One region of the Streptomyces sp. NPDC048507 genome, then DNA from elsewhere that is predicted to be linked to it. Evidence: predicted binding sites of a transcription regulator. Region 1 holds the regulator's gene; the other holds the start of a gene.

Region 1 (4,183 bases):
TCCTCTCGGAGAACGCGGAGAAGGTCCCGGCCGACGTCAAGACCGAGGTCGAGAGCGCCATCACCGAGCTCAAGGAGAAGCTGAAGGGCGAGGACGCGGCGGAGATCCGCACCTCGACCGAGAAGCTCGCCGCGATCAGCCAGAAGCTGGGCCAGGCCATCTACGCCGACGCCCAGGGTGCCCAGGGTGCCGCGGGTGGCGCCGGTGACGCGGGCCAGGCCAAGGCGGCCGACGACGACGTCGTCGACGCCGAGATCGTGGACGACGAGAAGCCGAAGGGTGGCGCTGCCTGATGCCGGAGGAGACCCCGGGCTTCGACGAGAAGCCCGAAGTCCCCGCCGACGGCACGTCCGACGACGCCGCCGAGCCGAAGGCCGCAGCTTCCTCCGACAAGGAGGAGGCCGCGGCCCCGGCCGGGGACTCCGCAGCAGCAGACGTGGCTCTGCTGGCGCAGCTGGACCAGGCCCGTACCGCGCTCGGCGAGCGCACCGCGGACCTCCAGCGGCTCCAGGCGGAGTACCAGAACTACCGTCGCCGCGTGGAGCGGGACCGGATCGCCGTCAAGGAGATCGCTGTCGCGTCCCTCCTGACGGAGCTCCTGCCCACCCTGGACGACATCGGCCGGGCGCGGGAGCACGGCGAACTGGTCGGCGGCTTCAAGTCGGTGGCCGAGTCGCTGGAGACCGCGGCGGCCAAGATGGGCCTGCAGCAGTTCGGCAAGGAGGGCGAGCCCTTCGACCCGACGATCCACGAGGCCCTGATGCACTCGTACGCGCCGGACGTCACCGAGGACACCTGCGTGGCGATCCTGCAGCCGGGGTACCGGATCGGCGAGCGTACGATCCGTCCCGCGCGGGTCGCGGTCGCCGAGCCCCAGCCGGGTGCGGCGCCCGCCGCCAAGTCCGAGTCCGCGGAGGGCGACAAGCCGTCCGACAAGGACGCGGATGCCCCCGAAGAGGGCTGACGCAGCACACGTAGGAAACCGAGAGGAGGGCCACCGGGGATGAGCACGAAGGACTTCGTCGAGAAGGACTACTACAAGGTCCTCGGTGTCCCGAAGGACGCCACCGACGCCGAGGTGAAGAAGGCGTACCGCAAGCTCGCGCGCGAGTTCCACCCGGACGCGAACAAGGGCGACGCCTCGGCCGAGGAGCGCTTCAAGGAGATCTCCGAGGCGAACGACGTCCTCGGCGACCCCAAGAAGCGCAAGGAGTACGACGAGGCCCGCGCCCTGTTCGGCAACGGTGGCTTCCGCCCCGGTCCGGGCGGGGGCGGCGGCTCCTTCAACTTCGACCTGGGCGACCTCTTCGGGGGCACCCAGGGCGGCGGTGGCGGCGCGGGGGCCGGCGGTTTCGGCGGCGGCCTCGGGGACGTCTTCGGCGGCCTGTTCAACCGTGGCGCCGGCCCGGGTGCGGGAGGCCGCACCCAGCCGCGCCGCGGCCAGGACGTCGAGTCCGAGGTGACGCTCTCCTTCACGGAGGCGGTGGACGGCGCGACCGTCCCGCTGCGGATGTCCTCGCAGGCACCCTGCAAGGCCTGCTCGGGCACCGGCGACAAGAACGGCACCCCCCGGGTGTGCCCGACCTGCGTCGGCACCGGCCAGGTGTCCCGCGGCAGCGGCGGCGGCTTCTCGCTGACCGACCCCTGCGCGGACTGCAAGGGCCGCGGACTGATCGCGGAGACCCCCTGTGACGTCTGCAAGGGCAGCGGGCGGGCCCGCAGCTCGCGGACCATGCAGGTCAGGATCCCGGCGGGCGTCTCCGACGGCCAGCGGATCCGGCTGCGCGGCAAGGGCACTCCGGGCGAGCGCGGCGGCCCGGCGGGCGACCTCTACGTGGTCGTCCACGTGGACTCCCACCCGGTGTTCGGCCGCAAGGACGACAACCTCACGGTGACGGTCCCGGTGACCTTCGCGGAGGCCGCCCTGGGCGCCGACATCAAGGTGCCGACCCTGAACGGTCCGGCGGTCACGCTGAAACTCCCCCCGGGCACCCCCGGCGGCCGTACGATGCGGGCCCGCGGCAAGGGCGCGGTCCGCAAGGACGGCACCCGCGGCGACCTGCTCGTCACGGTGGAGGTGGCGGTGCCGACGGAACTGAGCGACAAGGCCCGCGAGGCCCTGGAGACGTACCGCGACGCGGTGGGGTCCGAGGACCCGCGCGCCCTGCTGTTCGAGTCCGCGAAGGGAGCTTGACATGGACGGCCGCCGACGACAGACCCGTTTCGGCAGTGGTGCGTACCAGCTGACCGACGAGACCCCGGTCTACGTCATCTCGGTGGCCGCCCAGCTGTCGGGCCTGCATCCGCAGACCCTGCGCCAGTACGACCGGCTCGGCCTGGTCTCCCCGGACCGGACGGCCGGCCGCGGCCGGCGCTACTCCGCCCGGGACATCGAGCTGCTCCGCACGGTGCAGGCGCTGTCCCAGGACGAGGGCATCAATCTGGCGGGAATCAAGCGGATCATCGAACTGGAGAACCAGGTGGCCGCGCTCCAGCAGCGCGTCGCCGAGCTCGCCAGCGCGGTGGACGGGGCCGCGGCCACCCTCAAGGCCCGCGAGGCCCAGGTGCACGCCTCCTACCGGCGCGACCTGGTCCCGTACCAGCCGCCGCAGCCGGGCAGCGCGCTGGTCGTCTGGCGTCCCAAGCGCCCGATGGACTGACGCCGCCCGCACCCGGCGCAGGCCCCCGTACGACCCGTACGGCCCGTTCGGCCCTGTAAGAACCTGCACGCGCGAAGGCCCCGCCCGAAATCCCGGGCGGGGCCTTCGCGCGTCGCGCGTCACGGGGCCGTGGGCGGCCCTGTACGGCCCCCTCAGGGCTCCGGGAGGTCCGGGGGGCCCTCGGTGTGCAGGATCCCCGACTGGGCGATGAGGTAGCCCAGCTGGGCCCTGCTGCCGCTGCCCAGGGCGGTGGCCAGCCGGGCGATGTGCGCGCGGCAGGTCCGCACGTTCATCCCCAGCCGGCGCGCGATGGCCTCGTCCACGTGCCCCTCGATCAGCAGCTGGGCGATGGAGCGCTGCACGCCGGAGATCCCGTCGGGCATGTGCGTGTACGTGACCTCGTCGCTGAGCGGCACGGCCCGCCGCCACAGCTGCTCGAACACCTTGATCAGGTAGTCGACCAGCCCCGGGTGGCGGAGCTCCAGCGCCACCCGCCGGTCGTCGCTGACCGGGATGAAGGCCACCGTGCGGTCGAACACGATGAGCCGTTCGATCAGCTCCTCCAGGGTGCGGATCTCCACCTTGCCCGCCGAGATCCGCTCCACGTAGGCGAGCGTGCCCTGGCTGTGCCGGGCGGTGTGCTGGTAGAGCGTGCGGATGCTCACCCCGCGGTCGATCAGCGGGGCGTCGCGTTCCAGCGCCTCGCTGAGGGCGTAGGAGGGGCGGGCCCCGCCCGGCTGGACCGTCAGCATCTCCGTGTGGCACTCGGCCGTCGCCAGGTCCAGCGCGGCGTTGATCTGGTCGAATCCCTCCAGGACGGTGATGGCGTGGGTGTTCGAGGGGTTCTGCGCGCTGATGGTGAGGAACGGCTCGAATGCGTCGGTGAGGTCGATCGCGCTGCGCCGCCGGTCCTGGATCTCGCGTTCCAGGGGCTGGAGCCGCTGCGCCAGGGCGATGGCGGGCGGAACCGCCCGGAGCTGGTTCGCGTCATCCGGGTCGGGGCGCAGGAGGGCGAATTCAAGCAGGCAGGGAACGTTTTCCACCTCGCTGCGCGGCACCCGTCCGGTGCTCAGCGCCGCCGCGTAGAGCCGGGCTCCCTCGTCGCACATCGATGTCACGGGGTGGGGATGTGTCGGGTTTGTGTCGCTTATGGGCAAATCTCCACCCCCCAGGGTCCTGAACATGCAAGAACATGATGCATCGTCCCTGTGGCCGTAACGTGCCTGAATGAGCCATGGTCTGACATGCGGGGGAGAGGATTCCATCAAGTGAGGACGAAGCCGACCATGTACAAGAGAATGCTTCGCTCGGCGCTTGCCGTTGTTTTCTCCGCTGTTGCGGTCTTTGGGGCAGTCGGCGCTGTCAACGGCGACGCGGGGGGTGCTCTGGCCGACAGCGGTTGGAACGTCGCGCCGACGGACAGCGGCAGGGACGCCAGGCCCGCGGGCAAGACGGACAGCGGCTGGAACACCGTGGCGGACGGTGAGCTCGACAGCGGTTGGAACGTCGTGCCGACCGTCCAG
Region 2 (4,183 bases), on a different contig from region 1:
CGTCGGCCCGGGCGGGGCCGTCCGGCGGCCCGACGCGACGCTGGTTGCTCCTGCCGCAGCTCAGGCAGACGATCCAGTCCCGCCAGCCGCCGTCCTCCGCCCGCCACGGGACTCCGGCGACGTTCCCCTCGAACCCGCAGAACACGCAGGTCTCCTCCGCCCCCTCCAGTCGCCGCATCGGCCGCAGCGGCCCGTCCGGCGGGCGCCGGACGCCCAGCCAGTCGCAGCCGGGGCACTCCCACCACGACTCCCCGGACCGCGGGCGCGGCCCGCCGCCACCCCAGAGGCTCCCGCGCCGCAGGACCTCGAACGCCATCAGCTCCCGCCCACAGCGCGGGCACCCTGGAACGACCACGACCGCCCTCCTCTCCTCGTCGCAATTGTCCGATCCAATGTGAAGTTGCGAGAGGCCTGCGTGGTGAGGTGCGTGGTGAAGAGTTGAGCTGGGCGATGCGTGGCCCGGTTGCCCAGAACAACCTTGCATTTCGCGTAGTCGGCCCTTGAGCGGTTTCGTCGTTGACGCCGTCGGCGAGCGTGCAGCATCGTCGGGGCATGGGGTCTGAAGGTGCGAAGCGCAGTCATGCGGAGGCTTGGGCGGTGCTCTTGGAGGAATACCCTCCCTCCAGCTGTGGGCGACCAGTCCTCCCCGTCCCTGGGGGCGCTGTTGCAGGCGGCTGCCAGTGACCCGTTGCTGAGCGCGATGTATCCGTGGATCTCGATGCAGCAGCTGAGCGTGTCGGCATCAGACAACTGGGAGGACTGGGGGCGTGAACCGCTCCCGGCGATGTTCGCCCGTCCGGATCGTTACTCCGTAGTGGACCGCGGCGAACGGGGAGATCGTGTCGCTTTCGAGGCAGCCGATCCAGCCGAGGTAGTCGCGTTCGCCGCCCGTTTGGTGCGTGGCCGGCGTGCAGTTCAGGAGAGGGAGTCCCACGTCTGGTCGGCCGAGGTGGAGTCAGTGCTGCGTGATGCGGGCTGGTATCCGGGGCGAAATGTTGAGGTGACAACGCGGCGAGAGCGTCTGGAAGCCGACGGCTTCCGTGTTCATTCCGCCGCCGAGGATTTCCTGCGTGAGTTCGGCGGGCTGACTGTGGTTGGCAGTGGCTCCGGGATCACGAGAGCGAGGGAACCGTTCGAACTCGACCCGCTGCTTGCGCTGGGCGAAGAGGGCCGATTCGGTGAATGGGGTGAGGAGATCGGGTGCCACCTCTTTCCGTTGGGGGAACTTGACCACGGCCGTTCGTTCCTCGGCCTGGATGAGCATGGCGAGTTGTATGTCGTCGCCAACTGGCTGGCCAGGTTTGGTCGTATGCCCGAGGCCATGGAGAACCTCATCCTTGGAGTGATGCCAGTCCGTATGCCCGCCTCAGTCCAGCACTAAGACCTCGAACCGCGTCGCCCACACATCCGCGAGGGGGCGTCGGAACTCCGACCCACCCGGATCGATGTACCCGACCTCGAAGCCCTCCGCCGGAGGCCCTGCCACACGGCCCGGTACCACCTAACGCATGCACTACGACCAGCTAACTCCGCCTCTCATGCAACGTCACGCTGACCTGTGCAAGATCACGTGCAGCCTGAAGCTGGTCAATGAAAGGTCGACCAGTACCGGACGGCAATCCTTGGTGTTCGCCGCCGGCGAACGGGGTGGGGGGAACATCGGGGGGCGCACATGCATTGAGTCGGCATAGCTCAACTTCACTGCCGGAGGGAAGATCATGGCTTCGACGTCCGTAACGCTCACCCTGCCCGTACTGCCGCTCGACGACGAGGTCGTGCTGCCTGGGATGGTCGTACCGCTCGATCTGTCCGACGCCGAGGTGCGCGGAGCCGTCGAGGCGGCGCAGGCGGCGGCCGGGAGCGGCAAGCCCCGGGTCCTGCTCGTGCCCCGCGTCGACGGCAAGTACGCCGCCACCGGTGTGCTGGGGACCGTCGAGCAGGTGGGACGGCTCTCCGACGGGGATCCCGGCGCGCTCATCCGGGGCCGCGGCCGCGTCCGCATCGGCGCCGGGACCACCGGCCCGGGCGCCGCGCTGTGGGTCGAGGGCGAAACCGTCGACGAGAAGGTGCCCGATCCGCTGCCCGGAGCCGTCACCGAGCTCGTCAAGGAGTACAAGGCCCTCGCCACCAGCTGGCTCAAGAAGCGCGGGGCCTGGCAGGTCGTGGACCGGGTCCAGCAGATCGAAGGGGTCTCGGCCCTCGCCGACAACTCCGGCTACTCGCCCTTCCTGAGCGTCGCCCAGAAGGTCGAACTGCTGGAGACCGCCGATCCCGTCGCCCGCCTCAGGCTCGCCGTCAAGGCGCTCGGCGACCACCTCGCCGAACAGGACGTGGCCGAGTCCATCGCCAAGGACGTCCAGGACGGCGTCGACAAGCAGCAGCGCGAGTTCCTGCTGCGCCGCCAGCTCGAAGCGGTCCGCAAGGAACTGCGCGAGCTCGGCGGCGAGAAGGGCGGCGAGGAGTCCGACGACTACCGCGCCCGCGTCGAGGCCGCCGACCTGCCCGAGAAGGTGCGCGAGGCCGCCCTCAAGGAGGTCGAGAAGCTGGAACGCTCCAGCGACCAGTCGCCCGAGGGCTCCTGGATCAGGACCTGGCTCGACACCGTGCTGGAGCTGCCCTGGAACGAGCGCACCGAGGACGCCTACGACATCCGCGGCGCCCGCGCCGTCCTCGACGCCGAACACGCCGGGCTCGGCGACGTGAAGGACCGCATCACCGAGTACCTCGCCGTGCGCAAGCGCCGCTCCGAACGCGGCATGGGCGTCATCGGCGGCCGCCGCGGCGGGGCCGTCCTGGCCCTCGTCGGGCCCCCCGGCGTCGGCAAGACCTCCCTCGGCGAGAGCGTGGCCCACGCCATGGGCCGCACCTTCGTCCGCGTCGCCCTCGGCGGAGTCCGCGACGAGGCCGAGATCCGCGGCCACCGCCGCACCTACGTCGGCGCCCTGCCCGGCCGCATCGTCCGGGCCATCAAGGAAGCCGGCTCCATGAACCCCGTCGTCCTCCTCGACGAGATCGACAAGGTCGGGTCCGACTTCCGCGGAGACCCGGCCGCCGCCCTCCTGGAAGTCCTGGACCCGGCCCAGAACCACACCTTCCGGGACCACTACCTGGAGGTGGAACTGGACCTCAGCGACGTCGTCTTCCTGGCCACCGCGAACGTCCTGGAAGCCATCCCCGAAGCCCTCGCCGACCGCATGGAACTCGTCCGCCTCGACGGCTACACCGAGGACGAGAAGGTCGTCATCGCCCGCGACCACCTGCTGCCCCGCCAGCTGGAGCGCGCCGGACTCGGCGCCGACGAAGTGGTCCTGGAGGAGGACGCGCTGCGCCGCCTCGCCGGGGAGTACACCCGCGAGGCGGGCGTGCGCACCCTGGAGCGGTCCCTCGCGCGGCTGCTGCGCAAGGTGGCCTCGCAGCACGAACTCGGCGAGAGCGAACTGCCGCTGCGCATCGGCGCCGACGGTCTGCGCGCCCTGATCGGACGCCCGCACCACGTCCCCGAGTCCGCCCAGGACCCGGCCGAACGGCGCACCGCCGTCCCCGGCGTGGCCACGGGTCTCGCCGTGACCGGCGCGGGCGGCGACGTCCTCTTCGTCGAGGCCTCGCTCGCCGACCCCGAGACCGGGGCCGCCGGGCTCACCCTCACCGGCCAGCTGGGCGACGTCATGAAGGAATCGGCGCAGATCGCGCTGAGCTTCCTGCGCTCGCACGGCGCCGAACTGGAACTGCCCGTGGCCGACCTCAAGGACCGGGGCGTGCACATCCACTTCCCGGCCGGAGCGGTCCCCAAGGACGGCCCCAGCGCGGGCATCACCATGACCACGGCCCTCGCCTCGCTGCTCTCCGGCCGCCAGGTCCGCACCGACGTGGCCATGACCGGCGAGGTCTCCCTCACCGGCCGGGTGCTGCCCATCGGCGGGGTCAAGCAGAAGCTGCTCGCCGCGCACCGCGCGGGCCTGACCACCGTGATCATCCCGAAGCGCAACGAGGCCGATCTGGACGACGTCCCGGCCGAGGTGCTGGAGACGCTGGAGGTGCACCCGGTGACGGACGTGCGCCAGGTGCTGGAGCTGGCCCTCTCCGCCGCCGAGGTCTCCTTCACCAAGGCCGCCTGACCTGCGACCGGGACCGCCCGCGGCCCGGGGACCCGCTTCGGCGGGGCCCCGGGCCGCGGGCGCGCCCG

The links. The regulator HspR, encoded in region 1, represses chaperone genes until heat shock. The targets are predictions, from matches to a motif close to TTGAGNNNNNNNNNCTCAA.
Region 2: a site for HspR is predicted at 1,678-1,696, ahead of lon (endopeptidase La). Genes of this name have one in related genera too.

The regions. Positions count from the first base shown of each region.
Region 1 is NZ_JBICWZ010000004.1:405,296-409,478, forward strand. It holds gene dnaK (molecular chaperone DnaK) at 1-293, shown strand, start outside; gene grpE (nucleotide exchange factor GrpE) at 293-964, shown strand; gene dnaJ (molecular chaperone DnaJ) at 1,004-2,194, shown strand; gene ACGFXC_RS14900 (heat shock protein transcriptional repressor HspR) at 2,196-2,660, shown strand; gene ACGFXC_RS14905 (helix-turn-helix transcriptional regulator) at 2,813-3,844, opposite strand; gene ACGFXC_RS14910 (hypothetical protein) at 3,929-4,183, shown strand, end outside.
Region 2 is NZ_JBICWZ010000010.1:19,283-23,465, reverse strand. It holds gene ACGFXC_RS25435 (hypothetical protein) at 1-355, opposite strand, end outside; gene ACGFXC_RS25430 (SUKH-3 domain-containing protein) at 581-1,381, shown strand; gene lon (endopeptidase La) at 1,719-4,115, shown strand.